2 regions of the Cytobacillus dafuensis genome follow, and region 1 is predicted to be linked to the other one. Evidence: riboswitches for the same ligand, from Rfam matches in the RefSeq annotation. Region 1 holds a riboswitch; the other holds the start of a gene.

The links. Region 1 has a riboswitch for FMN ahead of FSZ17_RS15155 (ECF transporter S component). Riboswitches for the same ligand answer to the same signal wherever they lie in the genome.
Region 2: another riboswitch for FMN. It lies ahead of ribD (bifunctional diaminohydroxyphosphoribosylaminopyrimidine deaminase/5-amino-6-(5-phosphoribosylamino)uracil reductase RibD); the one in region 1 lies ahead of FSZ17_RS15155 (ECF transporter S component).

The regions. Positions count from the first base shown of each region.
Region 1 covers NZ_CP042593.1:3,180,828-3,191,146, forward strand. The annotation lists gene FSZ17_RS15140 (RecQ family ATP-dependent DNA helicase) at 1-216, opposite strand, end outside; gene FSZ17_RS15145 (YpbB family protein) at 213-1,271, opposite strand; gene FSZ17_RS15150 (ferredoxin) at 1,543-1,791, shown strand; gene FSZ17_RS15155 (ECF transporter S component) at 1,906-2,490, opposite strand; FMN riboswitch at 2,657-2,835, opposite strand; gene FSZ17_RS15160 (GerMN domain-containing protein) at 3,392-4,630, opposite strand; gene sigX (RNA polymerase sigma factor SigX) at 4,605-5,156, opposite strand; gene FSZ17_RS15170 (ATP-binding protein) at 5,356-7,137, opposite strand; gene FSZ17_RS15175 (response regulator) at 7,134-7,850, opposite strand; gene ccsB (c-type cytochrome biogenesis protein CcsB) at 7,952-9,139, opposite strand; gene resB (cytochrome c biogenesis protein ResB) at 9,126-10,319, opposite strand, start outside.
Region 2 covers NZ_CP042593.1:2,955,744-2,966,062, forward strand. The annotation lists gene FSZ17_RS14005 (bifunctional 3,4-dihydroxy-2-butanone-4-phosphate synthase/GTP cyclohydrolase II) at 12-1,205, opposite strand; gene ribE (riboflavin synthase) at 1,370-2,023, opposite strand; gene ribD (bifunctional diaminohydroxyphosphoribosylaminopyrimidine deaminase/5-amino-6-(5-phosphoribosylamino)uracil reductase RibD) at 2,005-3,120, opposite strand; FMN riboswitch at 3,246-3,393, opposite strand; gene FSZ17_RS14020 (EcsC family protein) at 3,527-4,354, shown strand; gene FSZ17_RS14025 (peroxiredoxin family protein) at 4,684-5,259, opposite strand; gene FSZ17_RS14030 (hypothetical protein) at 5,404-6,192, opposite strand; gene FSZ17_RS14035 (YdcF family protein) at 6,316-6,879, shown strand; gene FSZ17_RS14040 (ABC transporter permease) at 6,939-7,715, opposite strand; gene FSZ17_RS14045 (ABC transporter ATP-binding protein) at 7,712-8,623, opposite strand; gene FSZ17_RS14050 (PLD nuclease N-terminal domain-containing protein) at 8,623-8,835, opposite strand; gene FSZ17_RS14055 (DUF4870 domain-containing protein) at 8,979-9,302, opposite strand; gene FSZ17_RS14060 (undecaprenyl-diphosphate phosphatase) at 9,537-10,316, shown strand.

The DNA of each region.
Region 1 (10,319 bases):
CACTTGATCCTGCATCAAGGACAAAAGAGGAGAAACAATAACTATTTTCCCTTTTAATAAATATCCTGGCAATTGGTAGCACAACGATTTACCAGTACCAGTTGGAAGCATGGCTATTGTATGTTTCCCATCTAGAATGGAGGAAATTATTTCTTTTTGACCAATTCTAAAAGAAGAATAATTGAAATGCTTTTGGAGCACATCTTCAAGCTTCATACTTTTTCACCAACTCGAGTCAATACTAAGCGAATTTCAAAATAATCTGCATCTGGTATGAATTGTCGTATTTGCTTTAACTGTTTTGAATTACTCGCCATTATTGCATTTAAGATTAATTCTTGTTTTTCTGTGGAAACAAACGAGGAAATATCAAAACCGCTGCAGTTTAATGATATTTCAACGATATGATCCTCTATTGTATTTCTTTTAAGTCTTCGAATTCGGGCAATCTCCTCTATAAAGAAGCCTTTTTTGATCAAATCATAAGTCTTCTTTGCAGAGTGAGTTAGTGATACATTTTCTTTATCTTCCGTTACAAACAATCTCAATATTGGAAAATCAGTCGGATTCGCCTGGATAGTTTCAAGCATATAATGAATTAGTCCTTTAAACCGGAATTGATAAGTATCATTATCCAAGTTCATTTTTTCAGCAGCTTGGCTCGAGGTAAGTCCAATAATCTGATACCCTGTTAATCTTAATACAAGTAACGAAGGGTCAATTTCTCTATATCCTTCAAGGCACTCTACTAATTCTTTGTAAAGTTTAACGCCGAGTTCTTCTCTGTTCAACCCAGTACCTTGTATAAAACCTTTAAGCCAAAAATGAACTTCTTTTTTTCGTTGAATCGGGATAAACTTTGAATCCCAGCTTTTCAAATGCGAAACGACTTGTACCGCTAGTGACAGCCTTTCCCAAAATAGCTCTGTTACTTGATGGAATTTCCAACCATTTAACGACTTAGGAATTGGCTGTTTCTCAAAAAACAATTTCATCTGGTTTAATCCATCTGAAGTTAATCGAAAGCGTTGCTGAGGAAAGCCTTCTAGAAATCCTTGTTTTTCCATTTCCAAAACCAATTCCTCAAATTCAATACGTGTTAAGTCAGTAAAAGTATGGAAAAGGTTTGTTAATTGAAAGAAATGAGCATCTTGTATAGTTTGAGCAGACTTTTTCCCCTTCAATAAGTGAAAAATTGAATAGATGGTTCGCTGAGCATCAATACGATGTAAACAAAATAATATTAGCATCTTTATTAAAGAGTCATTCATTCGATCACCATATATGTATACTATTAAGGAATTAATAATACAATTTAGTATAGTTTAAAAATACTTCTATTTTTATTCTATCACGAATGAAAATAGAGAACCTCTTTAATTCTTACTTTTCTAAGAACCTTGTGTGATAAGCATTCTCAATACTTTTCCTATTGAAAAGTTAAGCATTCAGTTTTACAATAGGGATGAGGAATTCGTTTCCATCTTTATAAAAGATCAAAATTAAGAATAATTCGCTTATTATTTTGGGAGGTAATTTTTCATGGCAAAGTACACTATTGTTGACAAAGAAACATGTATTGCATGTGGAGCATGCGGAGCAGCTGCACCTGATATTTACGATTACGATGATGAAGGCATTGCATTCGTTACTCTAGATGATAACCAAGGAATTGTTGAAATTCCTGATGTATTAATTGATGACATGATGGATGCTTTCGAAGGCTGCCCAACAGATTCAATTAAAGTTGCTGATGAATCATTTGATGGCAACCCACTTAAATTTGAATAGTCATTTCTTGATATAAATTATTTATTGCTCCCTTACTCTAAGATGTAAGGGAGTTTTTTATAGAATCAATAATAAAAAGCAACGGTGCAGGCCGTTGCTTTTTTAATTTCAATATTAAGCTGCACTTTTTAATGATTTTTGCTTGCTAATCCAAGTGTTCATCCTTGCAAAAATAAGCATAAATACGGTCGTAATGATTAGACCTTTTATAATATTAAACGGCAAAATGCCTTTTATAATCATTGTACGCATTTCAGGCGCTGACATGGCAGGCATATTTAAGAAGAATGTATAGGCAGGTAAAATGAGAAAATAATTTAACACACTCATCATAATTGCCATTATAAACGTTCCAGCTACTAAACCAAAAGTCATGCCTTTTTTTGTTTTTAGCTTGTTATACACATAGTAAGTTGGTAGAACAAACAAAATACCCGCAATAAAATTGGAAATATGGCCAACAGGTACACCAGTAGCACTACCTGTCATGAAATAATCTAAAATATTTTTAAACAATTCAACTAAAATTCCAGCCACTGGTCCAAAGATTAACGCTGCGATTAATGCAGGGATATCGCTGAAGTCAATCATAAGAAATTGCGGAAATGGCGGCATCGGAAAATTCAACAGCATTAATACATAAGCTATACTGCTTAACATCCCAATTGAAACTAAAGCTTTAACTGAAAATCTATTCATGTTCCTCTCTCCTAATTAGGACTATCTCTCCTAAAGAAGAAAGGTTCAGCAGTCAAAGTTAAGCCCAGACAAAATAAAAACCCCAAGTATGACACTTGAGGGAGATTTTCCAAGGCTCACTAAATAAACGTTCAAATAACCTGCAATTTTTGAACGTCTGCAGAACCTCCATCTTCTCCCATCCAGACTATACTGTCGGCTTTGGAATCACACCAAATCCTGCCCAAGCAAAGATATTATCCAAAATTGATATCGGATAAATGTCTCCTCTTAAAAAGGCTCGCGGGCTTAGAGAAACCTCTCATCACCGCCGGTCGGGAATTTCACCCTGCCCCGAAGATAGACCGTATTGTATTTTACAAATAATATTATACTTGAAAGCATAAAAAATGAAAAGGTTTACTCGTCAACTTTAATCAGTGATAAATATGACAATCTAACGACTTTATTAAATTAAAGCGATTACACGTTAAATATGCACAATCAATTGAATTGACATATAACTATTGTTTTGTAAAATTATCGTCTCAATAAATCGGATTATCCTTTAATAAAAAAATAGAAGACATTAACCGACATCCTACATTTTTACAGATGTCTATTAATGTCTTTTTTAGGTTTATTTAACATTTTTCTAAAATTGATATTTCATTATCATTATTCCTAGAGCTTGTACATACTTCCTCCTATAAATAATAAGCTGATACAAAGCCCCATTAAACATGCAATAATAAATCGTTTTAAATAATCCCGCATTTTTTCCTCCTACATCATTACATAATCCTAGACCTCTATTACAATATTCACACTATGCTGACTTGATCCTATTTAGAACCACATAAAGTAAAATATGCATTTTGACTATATAGAAAAAGACGAACCAAATGGATCGTCTTAACAATTAATGGGTTATCGTTCGTTTATTAGCTGCGACTGGAACCTTAATTTCATGATCTAAATTAAATTTTCCTATTTTATCTATTTGTGCATTTTCCAATTTCACTGCATCATAATTGAATTCTTTTGCTGTTAGCAGAATGGCTTCAATTGTATGCAATGTTTTGGCGTCGTCATTAATAGTAGAGCCTTTCTTAAAGCGAATCGTCAATTTGTTTTCTGCAGGACCCTTTACTGTTTCAAACTGAATATCTTCAGGAATAGAAGGAATTAATTTCTCATTTCCCGTTCCCTTTCTCATTGATGAAAACGCATCTTCAATTGTACTTACTTCCTCACTATTTGGAACAATAAATGGTTTTGATTCTGCCTTGCTAGGATAATAAAAATAATAAGCATGGTTTCCAAACTGATCATCACCAGGCACAAATTTCTCAATCGTCCCATTATACCCAAAATCAATTCCAGGATTTCCATCTGTTGAAAAATTAGTTTCTTTAATATTTAAAGACTTCATCGTACTGGTTAAAACCTGAGATAAAATATTCTCAGTAGAACCTGAAAAACTATATGACTGATTTGCTGGAACATCAAAATTTAATATTTTTTTATCTTCTTCATATTTTAATTCAGCCATTAAAGGGTAATAATCGTACAAACCCCAGTCATTCTCAGTAAGCCTTTTCATATTATCTTCAAAAAGTTTAAATTTTGTTTTATTCTCTTCATTTGAAACAATAATACTTACAGGCACAATAAATTCGACATTATCATCGGGTATAGCATAAGTCAAAACTTCGCGACCAGCAATATCCTCTTCATAAACAGCCGTACTTTGATCCTCGGCCTCTATTGAGCGTAAACCAATATTTTCATTCATATCATTGCTTTCTTTTGCTGCAAAAGGTACTGCACTTTCATCATTGGTAGAATTTTGCTCTTTGTCTTGGGTTATATTCTTTTTTTCCATTGCTATCTCGGCACCTGATGAAGATTTATCTGCTGATTCCATTGATTTTTCTTCTGTATTCTGAAAATTAAATAGGCTGGGAACAAGTATGAATAATAAGAGTAAAGCTGCTGCAGTCGCTGCAGTTGGCATTATCCAAACTTTATGCTTTCGCCTGCTTAATTTTATTGAAATGTTTTGATAAATTTCCTGCGGATCCCGTTCATCTATAATTTTAGGAAGTTGGCCTAATAATTCCTCTATCTGCTCATCGCTCCACTCTGACTTCCTCAATATCCATCCCCTCCTTTCTTCTTTTATCTTCCATATGTCCTTTAAGAACCTTTAAGGCCCTATGCTGAGTCGTTTTTACCTTGCTTTCAGTCCAGTTTAATGCTTCAGCTGTTTCTGTAATCGTAAGCTCATGCATATATCTCATAACAATAACTAATCTTTGATCAACCGTACAATGGTCAAGACATTGATAAATGAGCTGAATCTCTTCCTTTTGAATAGCAATTTCTTCAGGTATTGGATATTCATCCATTACCTGCTGTGTCGTCCAGTCAAACTTCTCTAATATTCTTTGTTTCCATCCTTTTTGTTTTCTGAAAGAATCGATCGCAACATTTCTAGCAATAGAAAAAAGCCAAGTTTTCTCACTGCTTTTTCCTTCAAAACGTTCATAGGATTTAAGAACTCTAATATATACCTCCTGAACTAGATCCTCAGCAAGTTCCTTGTTTTTGACCATATAAAAAAGAAATTGAAAAACATCATGATGATATTTTCTATATAATTCATCAAAAACGGAGTCCATCAGTTCCCCTCCCCGTTCAATAAAATAGTCGTATATAACTAAATAAAAGTTACATTTGAATATAGATTCCTCTTTGAACTATTATACTTTTTCTCCTAATAAAAAAGGAAGGATTTTTCTGTAAATCCTTCCCTTTTACGATAGCTTTTCAATTATAATGTTTCTTGTGAATCAAGAACAATCGGCACTTTTTTCTATATTATTCTATATTTCGAGGAATAAATAGAGAAAATGTCGTACCATGGCCAACCTTACTTTGGACCGAAATTTGTCCCTTATGGGCATGAACAATATTTTTCACAATAGCAAGACCAAGTCCTGTCCCTGAACGACCTCGAGTTCTCGCTTTATCGGCTTTATAGAATCGTTCGAAAACAAAAGGAAGGTCTTCTTCCGGAATACCTGATCCCGAATCTATGACCTCAATATATAAACCTCGATCGTCCGTATGCTCAGATACTGTCACTACTCCCGTATTTGGGGTGTGACGTATTGCATTATCAATTAAGTTTGTCAGCACTTGTTCCATTCCATCAGGATCGAAACAAAACCAAACCTCTTTATTACCAAGCTCAAGACTAAGCTGAATGTCTTTTTCTTTTGCTAGTCCTTGAAACTTCCGGTTAATTTTTTGAAGAAAAGGATGAACCTCAACTTCTTCTTTTATTAATTGTATATGTCCTGCTTCCATTCTTGCAAGATCTAGAAGTTCATTCACTAGCCTGCCCATTCTTAAAGATTCATCATATATGACTCTTGCCATTTCTTTCTTTTCTTCATCTGTTCCAGCGATATCATCTACAATTGCTTCACTATAACCTTGCATCATAGCGATAGGTGTTCTAAGCTCATGTGAAACATTAGCGATAAAATCCTGTCTTAGCTTATCAAGCTGTCTTTCTTCGGTCATATCCCTAATAACTGCAACTGCTCCGCGAATGTACTTATTATTATACAGTGGACTTACTATCATAACCCAAAATCTTCCTTGTATAGATATCTCGCCCACTTGCTCCTTTTCAGTATTTACAGCTTGCTGAAAAAGCTCCATAACTTTAGATGGGACAGCGGCAGTATCCTTGTTGCCTACATCCTGCTCATAGTACCAGTTATGCAAAAAACGTTCTGCTGGCGGATTCGTAATCAAAATCGTCCCATCATTATTAAAAGTAATAACACCATCTGCCATTCCACTTAAAATACTGGCAAGCTGCTCTTTTTCTTGGCTTAGTGCATTCATATTAAACTTCAACTGTTTTCCCATTTGGTTAAACGCAATTGCTAATTCACCAATTTCATCTTGAGATGGAAAAGGTACCTTCGTATCAAATTTTCCTCTAGCAACCTCAAATGCTGCCTCACGCATTTTTCTTAACGGAGCAGTAATTCTTGTTGATAAGAAAAAAGCAAATATGGTAGTTAAGATTATTGCAACACCTGCAGCAAGAAAAATAAACTTTGTAGTCGAACTAGTTGTTTCTTGCATAACTTCTAGTGATTGATAAATATAAACCGCACCATTTTTACTTGTAGTATCTTTTAGAGGTACACCGATGATTAATATTCTGGATTCATCTTTGCTATTATCTTTATTCTCATTAAATGAAGACATTTTTTTTACTGTTTTACCTTCAGTGATAACCTTTTGTAGATCAGCATCCTCAGTAAAATAATTAATTGGCAAATTGAATGATCTGTTTCCTTTTGGTGAGTAATAATATTCCTCAGGGTTTGCCACTATGACAACCCCAGTGACATCATCGACTAATTCCCAAGAAATCTCCAACCCGATATCTCGATCATGCTCATCTAATATTCGTGCAATTTTCTGCGCTGTATTAGTTAGTCCTCTTTCCAATTCATTAATATGATAGCTTTCAAAAAACTCTAATAACATAATCGTTAAAATAAATAATACAAAAGAAACAAGTAAAAGAATTGTAAACCAAAGTTTGCCTACAACGCTACGCCAAAGCATCATTCATTTATAACCTCGAACTTATAACCGACACCCCATACTGTAACAATCATTTTTGCTGCTTGCTCAGAGACTTTATTTAATTTCTCGCGTAAGCGCTTTACATGTGTGTCTACAGTTCGTAAATCCCCAAAAAATTCGTAATGCCATACTTCTTTAAGTAATTGTTCACGATCAAATACTTTATCTGGAGATTTCGCAAGAAAATAAAGCAATTCATACTCTTTCGGAGTCAAGCTAACTTCCCTTCCATCTGCTAATACACGATGGGCATCATGATCAATTGTTAAGTGAGGAAACACAATCACATCTTTTGTTGTTGTTTCTGCTTGAATAAAAGATGTTTTAGATGAACGGCGCAACAATGCTTTCACACGAAGAACCACTTCTCTCGGGCTAAAAGGCTTTACAATATAATCGTCCGTTCCTGCCTCAAATCCTTGAACTCTGTTTACTTCTTCGCCTTTAGCTGTCAGCATGATAACCGGAGTTGCTTTTTTCTCCCTAAGCTCCCTGCATACTTCAATTCCATCTTTACCAGGCATCATTAAATCAAGAAGAATGATGTCAAAATCATTAGCAAAAGCCTTTGTTAACGCCTCATTGCCGTCCTCCGCTTCTTCAATGATGAAATTTTCACGCTCTAAGTACATTCTTAATAAACGTCGAATTCTTTCCTCATCATCCACAACTAAAATTCTAACATCCTTTTCCATATCCATTATCCCCCAATTTAGTTCCCAAAAATGATTTATATTTTGAAATAAGCCCCCACAAAGGTGAAGGCTTTTAAAATTATTAATTATTTCATTAACTCTTAAGATCCTGCGTAAGAATGAAGACCAGCTAGAACAAGGTTAACAGCTACTAGATTAAACATAATGATAACAAATCCTATAACTGCAAGCCATGCAGACTTTTCACCATGCCATCCTTTAGATAGTCGGAGATGGAGAAATGCTGCGTAGAAAAGGAATGTAATGAGCGCCCATACTTCCTTTGGATCCCATCCCCAAAAACGTGTCCAAGCAATTTGTGCCCAAATCATAGCAAATATCAACGCGCCAAGTGTAAAGATAGGAAACCCTATTAAAACAGAGCGATAGCCTATCTCATCTACTAAATCCAGATTAATATTTTTAACTATTGGTTGTAAAGCTGCACCTATACGTTTACGTAATATTAATCGAATCAGTAAATATAGTATAATTCCTGATACTATTGACCAAATAACTGTATTCAATTTTTTTGCATTAATGATGGCAGGTACATCAACAATTGGTTCGAATTTCTCAGCCGTGAGCAATTCACCTTTATGAGGTCCTACCAATGCTGGCATATGATATTCCAATTTAGCTTCCGTGTCAGTTTTGTCGATCCAATTAAATTCAGCTTTATAATCCATTGCTGAAAAAGTGGAGGATACAATAATAAATCCAAGGGTACAAACTAAACCAAACATAATTGCCTCTAACCAAAAGGTCCTTTTACTTGCCTTGGATTGATCAATTGCTTTTATTAAATAAATAATCCCAGCTGCAAAACTAATTGCCAAAATTGCTTGCCCAACAGCAGCTGTCGTTACATGGATATGTAGCCAATCACTCTGCAAAGCAGGAATAAGCGGAGAAATCTCACGCGGGAACATGCTTGCATAGGCAATCATCAAAATAGCTACAGGAAGTGTAAATACTCCGAGCATTGGAGTTTTGTATATAAAATAGATGACAATGAATGCTCCTACAAGAGACATTCCAAAGAAAGTTGTAAACTCAAACAAATTACTTACTGGAGCATGACCAGCAGCAATCCAACGAGTAATAAAATACCCCAATTGTGCAGCAAAACCAACAATAGTAACAATAATCGCTAATTTCGCCCACTTATTTGGGCCCTTTTCTGCACTTTTCCCTTTTTTATCCTTTATAGAGCCAGCAAATAAAACAGTGGCTACTAAATATAGGAAGAAGGATGCATATAATAAATTTCCACTAAGACTTACCACTTAGCTCCCTCCCCGAATCCTTATTTTCGTTTTGAACTTGATCTTCCGGCTCGTTAATTCCAGTATTTTCTAGAATAATACCAATTTCTCTTTTCAAGCCGTGCCAGTTTTTATTCGTATGGCCTGCAACCCAAACTTCATTGTTTACACGACGAATCCAAATACGGCGGTGATTCCAATATGAACCTTGAGCAACACCAATCATAAAGATTAATCCACCTAAAGATATAATCCAAAGCGTCAAATCTTTTCGAACGGTGAGACCGGATACATTTTTCGTGTCGATCCCTTTGAATGCCATTTTATATGTATTATCTCCGAAAGGCTCAATCGTTTGACGAATAGCTACAAAACTTACTTCCCCTTCAGGCTTATCAGGAGTCAGCATTTTAAAGACGAAAGCTGGATTGTTTGGAATTCGTGATTTTGTAACCGGTTCTCCATTTTCATCAAATTCGAAATCTGGAAAATAGCTTACTACTTCAACTGAATATCCGTTCCCTAAATCATATTTTTCCTTAGGGTCATTTAAATCCACAGTCAGCGTGCCGAACTCTTTATTTGTTTGTTTATTAGTAAGAGCAAAGGTCATTTTGTTCAATTCATTTAATTTATATGTGGATTGATACAATGCAAAGCGTTCAAATCTCAAAGGATCATTAACACGAATCTCATAATCCTTCACTTTTTCAAGCTCAGGTTTTTCTCCAGCAATCGAATCCCCTTTCTTTTTATATAGGGTTACATTGGACTGATAATTTTTTGCTACCATCCCAGCATTTTCAATTGCTTCACTAAAAACTTCCTTGTCTTTATTTTTATCATAAACTTCCAGTATAAACTGGTCACTGTTCAAATAATATTCTCCGTCTGTTTCTGGAATCACCTTAGTTTCCCCTTCACGGATCCACATAACCTCGTCTACATACATACCAGGGACAAAGCGGAGCATTCCACCAATCAAGAAAATAATTAATCCAATATGATTTACATAAGGACCCCATCTTGAAAATCTGCCTTTTTCAGCAAGAATATTGCCATCCTCTTCACGAATATGGTACCTTTTTTCTCTTAATTTTTCTTTTACCTTTTCATATGATTCTTCCAAGTTTTCAGCTTCTGAAATTCCAAATAGCCGCTGGCGTTTTAGGAAACCTTCATGTCTTGTCACACGCTGAGC
Region 2 (10,319 bases), 230 kb from region 1:
TTCTCTCCCTTTTATAATTTTAATAAATGGCCAAGCTTTGCTTTTTTCGTTTTTAAGTATGCTTCATTCTCATTTTTAATAGGCATTTGTAATGGGACACGCTCAACAACCTCTAAACCGTAACCCGCTAATCCGGCAATTTTCCTTGGATTGTTCGTCAAAAGCCGCATTTTCTTTACACCTAAATCCCTTAATATTTGAGCGCCTACCCCATAATCACGCAAATCATCGCCAAATCCAAGTTTATGATTTGCTTCAACCGTGTCATATCCTTCTTCTTGAAGCTTATAAGCTTTCATTTTGTTAATGAGTCCAATACCTCTTCCCTCTTGCCTCATATAAAGAAGAATTCCCTTTCCCTCACTTTCTATTTGGGAAAGTGCCGCTTCTAATTGTGGTCCACAATCACATCTATTGGAGCCGAAAACATCTCCGGTAAGACATTCAGAATGGACTCTTAACAGCACAGGCTCGTCCTCTGTAATCTCTCCTTTTACTAAAGCAATATGCTCTTTTCCATCCATCGTATTCGTATAACCCACTGCTTTAAACAAACCGAATTCTGTAGGAAGCTTGATTTCAGTTTCTCTCTTTATATATGAGTCATGTTTTAATCGATATTCGATTAACTGTTGAATCGAAATCATTTTTATATCAAATTTTTTGGCTATGAGCTCAAGATCCTTTACTCGCGCCATTGTTCCGTCATCCTTCATAATTTCGCAAATAATTCCAGCTGGTTTTGCTCCCGCAATACGCGCCAGATCAACTGCAGCTTCCGTATGGCCAGCTCTTCTTAAAACTCCACCTTTCTTAGCAATTAAAGGAAAAATATGGCCAGGACGGTTAAATTCTTCTGGACGGGCATCATCATCCAGCATTTTTTCAATAGTCAAAGCCCTCTCGAATGCGCTAATTCCCGTTGTTGTTTCTACATGGTCAATCGAAACAGTAAACGCTGTTCCACGACTATCTGTATTTCTCTCAACCATAGGAAGCAATTTTAGTTTTTCAGCTAATTCTTCAGAAATCGGTGTACAAATTAAGCCTCTTCCTTCTTTAGCCATAAAATTTACTGTTTCTGGTGTTACGAACTCAGCAATGGAAAGAAAATCACCTTCATTTTCCCGATCTTCATCATCACAAACAATAATGACTTTCCCTGCTTTTAAATCCTCAATGGCTGCTGTAATCTCACTAAACATGGTGCCTTCCTCCTTATGTCGCTTGATTTATTAGAAAAACTTGGCGTTCGCCAAGTCCTTTTTGGTGAATGCCTTAGTTTTTCTTATGCGATCTTATTAGCAGGTATTTAACTAAAAAAACACTTTACTTTAGTACGTTAATAAACTTAAACTTTCCTATTAGCTTATAAAAAGCCATTGCTTCTTAAAAAATTTTCAGTAATACCTTTGCCCTGACTTGATTCTGTTTGCTCTTTTTTCATAAAGGAATACATATATTTGGCAAGCATATCAAACTCAATATTAACTACATCTCCAACACTTTTTATTCCCAGGATAGTATCCTTTGCTGTGTGTGGAATAATGGATACTGTTACGGACTGATCTGTTATTCCAAAAATAGTTAAAGATGTTCCATCAATTGCAATGGATCCCTTGTTTATTACTAGATGATTTAATGAACCTGGAATAGATATGTCAATGTAAATGGCATTTTCTTTTTTCCTCTTGTTTAGAATTTTTCCAGTTCCATCTACATGTCCCGTTACAAAATGCCCCCCAAAACGCCCATTTGCAGCCATAGCCCTTTCTAAATTAACCATCGTTCCTTCCTTAACTGAAGATAAGGAGGTACTTTTAAACGTTTCAGGCATCACATCTGCGGAAAATTCTTCACGTTGGAATTCAGTAACAGTTAGACATACTCCATTGACTGAAATGCTATCACCAAGCTGGATATCTCTTATTATTTTTGTAGCTTGAATCGTTAATTTAATTGTGTTTCCATTTTGAATGGCTCTTTTTACAGTTCCAAGCTCTTCTATGATTCCCGTAAACATGACAATTCTTCCTCCTCTAGAGGCCTAGCTATAATTTTAAGATCACATCCAATTGTTTGTACTGACTTGAACTTGAGTTTTTTTGCATGCTCGACAATCTCAATACCTTGTCCACCAATAAAAGGGATTGCGGTTACTCCGCCAATTATTTTTGGTGCAACATATAAAATGATTTGCTGATAAGCATTATTATCGATAAAGGAGGAATGAATCTCGGAACCTCCTTCTACTAATAACGACATTATGTTTCTTTTTCCTAACTCTTTTAGCACTTCCGGAATAAGAATAGTTGGCTGTGATAATGGTACAACTTCTACATCAAATTCTCTAAAGTTTGCTACTTTTTCTAAATCTATCTCATTTCCAGTAAAAATAATCGTATTTACCGCTCGATCTTGTATCACATTTGATTCAAGAGGAGTCCGTAAATACGTGTCTAATACAACTCGAATGGGATTTCTTCCACCTCGGGGCAGTCTGGTGGTTAAATGTGGATTATCATGAATAATGGTATTCACGCCTGTTAAGATTGCATCATGTTCATGTCTTAATTGGTGAACATCTAATCTGGATTCTGGAGAGGTAATCCATTTGCTGTCACCTGTTTTTGCCGCTGTCTTTCCATCCAAAGAAACAGCTGCTTTTATTGTTACAAAAGGAGTTTTCGTTTTAATAAAATGAAAGAATGGTTCATTCATGGCATGGGCTTCCTCATTTCCTATGCCAATTTCAACTTCAATCCCAGCCTCTTTTAGTTTGGCGATTCCTTGTCCAGCAACGAGAGGATTTGGATCGAGTCCTGCTACGATTACCCTTTTGATTCCTGAATTTATTATCAAATCAGCACAGGGAGGAGTTTTACCATGATGGCTGCAAGGTTCAAGAGTCACATATAGATCTGCTCCTCTTGCTTGTTCACCAGCTACATTGATGGCATGGACTTCTGCATGTGGTGTTCCTGCTCTTAAGTGTGCACCAAGTCCAAGTACTTCACCATTCTTGATAACTACTGCTCCAACCTTTGGATTAGGGCTAGTTTGCCCTCTTGTAGCTTGAGCCATTTTTAAGGCTAAATCCATATATTCAATATCATGCATTTATTTGTAGTTCCCCCTTTCACTAAAATTCTCCAACAAAAAACCCCGCACACAACTCATGTACGGGGCATAATCGCATAACGAAATAAGCGTTAAAAAAATGATTTTTTTACGCAAATAATCATTCATTTCTTCTCCCATCCAGACTTTAACTGTCGGCTTTGGAGTTTCACCAAATCCACCGTTTTCAACGTATTGAAACCGGGTCACGGACTAAGAGGACAGTACCTCATCACCGCCGGTTGGGAATTTCACCCAGCCCCGAAGAAATCATATTCGAATAATTAAATAGTATCACGAGGTTTCCGAATAAACAATGTGTATGTCTCAAAGCATAAAAAAAATTGAAACCATTAGCCTTTAAGATCGTATATTACTCATCTGATAATGGAAGGATTTATGTGTTGTGATTGAAACAAAAGAACAATTATTTCATGAGCTTAAAATATGTGAAAAGTGGGAAAAAGAGCAGAGCGACCTTTGGTTTTGGGAAAAGCTAGGGCGGCTTCCATTCAAGCTTTTAGACAAGTTTACACCTGCCTTTTTGCAAAAAAAAATCGGCGTGATTATTGATGAACTAGGTCAGTATGTACAATCAGGAGGAAGATATTTAAGCTCGGTATCCTCCTTAAAAGCATATTACCCAAAAATGGATGTTACAACTTTGGAGGATGTAAAATCACTTCCGATATCTACAATGGACGATGCGGTAGCAAAGCTTACAGGCAATCGAAAGAAACTTGCTACCATTCAAGGGGCTGGTACTGGGTTTGGAGGATTTCTTACTATATCAATCGATATTCCCATGTTGCTGGGAATTCAGTTGAAAACTCTACAGGATATTGCCATTTGCTACGGATATAACCCAGATGATACGAAGGAAAGATTATACATCGTAAAAATTCTGCAATTTGTCTCTTCCGATATTGTTGGAAAAAAAGCGATCTTACAGCAGCTATCCATAATTGATTCTCCAAGTGAAGGTCCAAATAGAGAGGTCATCTCGGAAATTCAAGGATGGCGGGAAGTAGTCTTTACATATCGGGATCAAATCGGTTGGAAAAAGCTGTTTCAAATGATTCCTATTGCAGGACTCTTATTCGGAGCAGTCATTAATCGATCTGCGGTTACCGATATTTCTGAAGCAGGAAAGATGCTCTATCGAAAGAGAAAAATTAATGAACGATTATCACTAGAAAATGAAAAAGAAAGAAGCTGCAATGCTGATGAATAGCCTTGCAGCTTCTTTCATTAATTATGGAATGACAAAGTTAAAATTACTTGTTGATTTCCGCTGCAGGCACTTAGCGATCGCGGGCGGTCCGGAAGCCTCCTCGTCGAAGAGCGCTCCTGCGGGGTCTCCCTTTGACTCGCTTCTCCCGCAGGACATTGAATAAGCTTCCTAGAATAATCAACGCACGAAGGAAATGCGAATGCATTTTCGAGGATCTCGCGCCTTCCGCTCCAATCAACAACAAAATAGGATTGTCCACAATGAGCATTAACACACCTTATGGAATAAAGTATAACTTTTTTGAATCAGAGAAATATCTAGCTGTACTTTTATGGTAATCGTTTGATTTCATGCTCCATTACTTCTTCATTTACAGCTCCTAACACTTTTTTACGAATAACACCATCTGAGTCGATAAAAAAGCTTGTTGGATACACCCTAATATTATAATCATTAGATGCACTACCTATTTCATCAAGCGGGATTGTGAAGGTTAGTTCATTATTTTTTACGAACTCATCAACATTGGTACGGCTTTTCTCAGAAGTCGTAACATTAACCGCTAAAATTTCAAAACCTTCGTTTTTATATTTATTATATAATTTTTCCATATAAGGCATTTCAGCCTTGCATGGCGGACACCAAGTAGCCCAAAAATTCAATAAGATTGTTTTCCCTTTATAATCACTTAGCTTCACAGTATTACCTTCCAAGTCTAATAATTCAAAATCCGGGGCTCTATTCCCCTCTTCTAAACCGACTGGAAGCTGATCAGCATTTTCTATCTTCTCGTATTTCTTCGGTTGTTCAAGATTATTTACAATACCTTTTTCTTTAAGGATTGTCTTGTCAATTATAAATAAGCAAAGGATGATAATTCCCGCTACCAGCAAGAATTTTTTCATTCAAACACCTCATTAATGTAATCCAGAAGGAAGTTTAATTGATTTAATCATACTATATCAAACCAATTGAAGCTATTGTTCTGCACTAGAGGCACATGATTGTTGAAGACATCTTTTGATCTTTAAAATGATAGAAGTGAAAAATTAGTGATTTGTAGACTGAAACAGTTTTACTAAAAGTGCATATACAAGTAGCTTTTCCTCCACGGGCAATTGTTGTTCAAATATTAGTATGGGCGTATTCGGATCTTTAAATCTTTTACCCCACTCTATCGGCATCCAACCTTTACGCAATCTCGCAATATTTTTGCAGCCCTTTAAAAACTGAAAATCCATAAATAATCTTGATTGCTTTAGTAAAAAACTCCGATTTTCATGCCCAAAAATAACGGCTATACCATTTCCTAATGTATTCTGTATCTTTATTGAATGAATCTCGATTCCTGAACTCGCTATTTCAATACGATTCTTCTTAAAAGTAAAACTTCCAATTTGCTTATTATTTGCATCATATAAACCATATTTTCTTTCAATAAACTTATCAAACAGAAAAGGTAAGAACCATCGAAACGGCATAAAATTGATATCTCTTATTTCTCCAACTTGCTGACCATTTGTGCTAAAGACAAGCAATCTTAATGTTGGAGCTGGAAGAAACGTCAAAAGGACATTTTCTTCATATAAAAATGATACTTGATTTGCAATGCCCTCATCTATTTTCTTAATCTCTTTTGATCTGTTATCATTTATTAAATAAGCTTGATAGCTTATAAAACTATAAAGTAAAAATGGTACAACCAATACAACCATTTTGCCATTAGGTACAACAATAATACCGTATATAATTAGGAAAAATGGAGGAATAAGTGCAACAAGACTGGAATTTAAGGAAATAGATGCTGTTTTTTGATAAAATTGCTGAATATTCTTCATAATAATCCCCTAACATCCTTAAAAGGAAAATACTTCCTAATAATAGTTTTATATGCTAAATTAATAGAGTCACTTTTATTCTATTAATTGAGAAGCATAAACATGAATACTTGGAGGAAAAATATGAAAAAAATCATAATCATATTCGGTTTGATTTTAATTTTCTCAATAATCATTATCGCACTTTTACATATTCAAATGAAAAAAACCGCATGCTTAACTCCTCCACCTAATATTCCTTATTTAATCGTTCTTGGAGCTAAAGTGAATGGAGAAGAAATGTCTCTCAGCTTGCTTAACAGAGCAAATAAAGCACTAGAATATATAGAAGAAAACCCCAATACAGTTATCGTTGTAACTGGTGGTCAAGGCAAAGGAGAAAATATTACTGAGGCAGAAGCTCTAAAAAGATTTTTTCTTGAAAATGGAATTGATGAAGAAAAAATACTAGTAGAAGATCTCTCAACATCTACATATGAAAATCTGAAATATTCAAAGGACCTTTACAATATTGATCAGGCAGTTATTGTCACAAATGATTTTCATTTATATCGATCAATTAATCTTGCAGAGAAGGTCGGAATAAAAGGACATCCTTTAGCTGCCGAAACACCAAAAGTCGTAAAAACTAGTCTATATATACGAGAATATGCAGCCATTCTAAAGATGAAAATATTTGGAACATAATCATATAAAATGCACCCCAATTGTTAGACATTAATCTAACAGCTGGTGGTGCATTTCATTTAAGCAAGTTCTTTTCTTCTAAAAATTGAAATACTGCAAATGAGGAGTATTATCATACCAATGATCGCAACAATTACGGCAGATAATACATTGTCAGGAATTTCATTATTTAAAAGGAAAGTACTCGTATAAGTTGGCAGCAAGGAAGGACTCCATTCTATCCAACGTGAGAATAAACTGCTCAATAAGCTCAATAGGATGATTATTGCAATAGATATAAATCCAACAACACCTGGTGATTTATTAAATGAGTTAATAAATATCGTCATCGTTAAAACAAAAGAAAGCCAAATTCCATTCAATAAAAAGGATTGAAAGAAATCAATAAAAGGAACAGCTTCAAATAGAATGACAACATAATACCATGAGGCTACATAGCCAATAAAATAGGATACCCACATTAAGAGCATTGCAGCTGTCCACTTAGAGGTTACGAATGATGCATATGAAACAGGCTTAACCAATATGATCGCAGCAACTCCACTTTTCCTTTCAGCAGCGATGATCCCCATCGAAGTTAACACGATAATTAATACACCTAAAGTATTAAATTGGCCAAGAATGGCGATTAATACTTCTGAAGCTGAAGGAACTGGAATCTCAATTACCGCCCCTTCCGGTAAACCTCCTAGTGCATCTATAATTTGCGGCATATAATGTAAGGTAAGCGGTTCTTTAACTGCAAGCAATATAAAAACGATCGGAACCCAAATCCATTTGAAATTTCTCGACATTTCAACCAATTCTTTATTAAATAGGACCATCCACTGATTCATTTTTCTACCACCTTCATAAATACATCTTCTAGACTCGTTTTGCTAATTTCAAATTTAAGGAGTGGCCAATTCCTATCCGTAATTTCACGAAGAAAGACTTGCTTGGCGTCATCGACATTTTGGACAAATAAACTAATTTTGTTCTCATGTACCGAAATCGATTGAATTACTGCTAGAGATGATAGCTTTTCAACATATTGTTCACTTTCCCCTCGGAAAACAAGGTCAATCTTTGATTGTTGATATTTGTCACGAAGGTCCTTCATTGAGCCTGATTCTACAATCTCACCCTTATGAAGAAAAAGAATATCATCGCATACCTCCTCAGCGTCGTTAAGAATATGCGTTGAAAAAAGAATGGTCGTTTCCTTTTTCATTCGTTCCATAAGCTCAAGAACCTCTCTTCTACCAAAAGGATCAAGTGCAGAAACAGGTTCATCAAGCATCACTAATTTGGGACGATGAATAATAGCCTGAGCAATACCCAATCTTTGCTTCATTCCTCCTGAATATTTCCCTATTCTGCGATTCTTCGCATCAGAAATACCAACCATTTCTAGTAACTCTTCTGCTCTCTCTTTCGATTCCTTTTTCGACAAACCTGCAAGCATACCTGTATATTCTAAAAACTCACGTCCACTCATCCATTCATAAAATACAGGGTGCTGTGGAAGGTATCCAATTAATTTCCGAAAATCCTCGCCCTTCTGAACACCATCAAAAGCAATACTTCCAGCTGATTGCCTCATAAGTCCAGATAACATTTGTAAAGTTGTGGTTTTTCCAGCCCCATTAGCACCAAGCAAGGCAATACATTTTCCTTTCGTTAAAGCAAATTCCAATCCTTTGATCACATCATGATCCTGAAAGCTTTTTCTTAGACCACTAACGGTTACAACGACAGACATTATTGATTTCTCCTTCCAATAACAAAATAAAGAATAGGGCCAACTAAGTTTACAAATAGAATGATTATTGCCCATAACCACTTTGGCCCATTCGTTTTTTCTATCCGACATAAGTCAATAATGGCGATTATCAAAAGAATAAGCTGTATTACGATAATAGGAACAATAATGGGAATAATAGCTGCCCAATCAATATTGTTAAAAAGCTCCATAGGATTATCTCTCCTTTTTGAGTAAATATTGTTAACATCAATAAGACGCACAGGTTGGATTTTCGTTCATCACAATTGAAAAATAAAAAAAGAAGCCTCTTTGAAAAAAGGCTTCTTTTTAAAAATTCTTATTAACTTAATGATTAGCGAATAATTCTAAATATTAACGGGAAATGGTATTCCTTCCCTTCATAAGCTTTTACAGCTGCAATAATCGTAAAGACAAATGCGAGTACACCAACGATCCAAATCATAATGAAACCGATCAGGATTAACATCAAAAGTACACTTATAATGGAATAAATTGCATATGAAATGATAAAGTTGAAATACTCTTTCCCGTGATGATCAATAAAAGATGATTCATCTTTCTTGATGAGCCATATTATGAGCGGACCAATAAAATTTGTAAAAAAGCTTGTCACGTAAATCATTGTAGCTAGTAATCGTTCATCCTGAGATGGCATTAAACATTCCTCCATTTTCTTTTGTTAAAGGAAGACCCCAAATAATAATATTCTGATTAATAATTGCAAACCATTAGTCTCCTTATAATACTATTTACGCTTTATTGAAAGAAATGTTTCGTATTTTTTAACAGATTTTTTATTATTTGACAACTCTGCTACTTTTCAGTTCTTGTTTAGGACAAGATGAATAAACTTTGTATAGAACACCTATGTAAAGGATGATGCCATTTGATGTCTAAGCTGGAAGCGTTAGTCCTTGGAATAATTCAAGGTCTTACTGAGTTTCTTCCAATATCTAGTACAGGTCATTTATATTTAGGGCGACATTTATTCGGGCTAGACGAGGCTGGACTTTATCTAGATACGATGCTCCATGTTGGGACATTACTAGCTGTGCTAGTTGTCTACAAAAATGAATTATTACAAATTTTAAAGAATCCTTTAGGCAAGCTCTCCATGCTGCTTGTCATTGGAACCATCCCTGCTGTTATCGTTGGATTTCTATTTAGTGATATGTTCGACTCCATTTCTAAAACGGGAATTACTATTGGATGGGAGTTTTTAATTACAGGCATTATACTATGGATGTCAGATAGCATCAAAAACGGTGCAAAAAAAATGGATAAAATAAGCTATGGAGATGCATTTTTTATAGGAACCTTTCAAGCAGCTGCTATATTTCCTGCTGTATCAAGATCTGGACTGACGATTGCAGCAGGGCTTTTTAGAAAGCTAGATAGAGAAACTGCAGCTTATTTTTCTTTTTTATTATCGATTCCAGCTATTGCAGGTGGAATTGTTCTACAATTTGGAGAGATGCTTTCAGGTAAAACGGAATCCATCCCTTTCGATAGTCTCTTCATTGCTACACTTTCTTCTGCTTTATTTGGCTATTTAGCAGTTGTCTGGATGATCAATTTCCTCAAAAGAAAATCGCTTAAAATATTCGCTGTTTATGTTTGGATCCTTGGCATTTTTATACTAATTCTTCAGATGACAGGAATCTTTTAATTT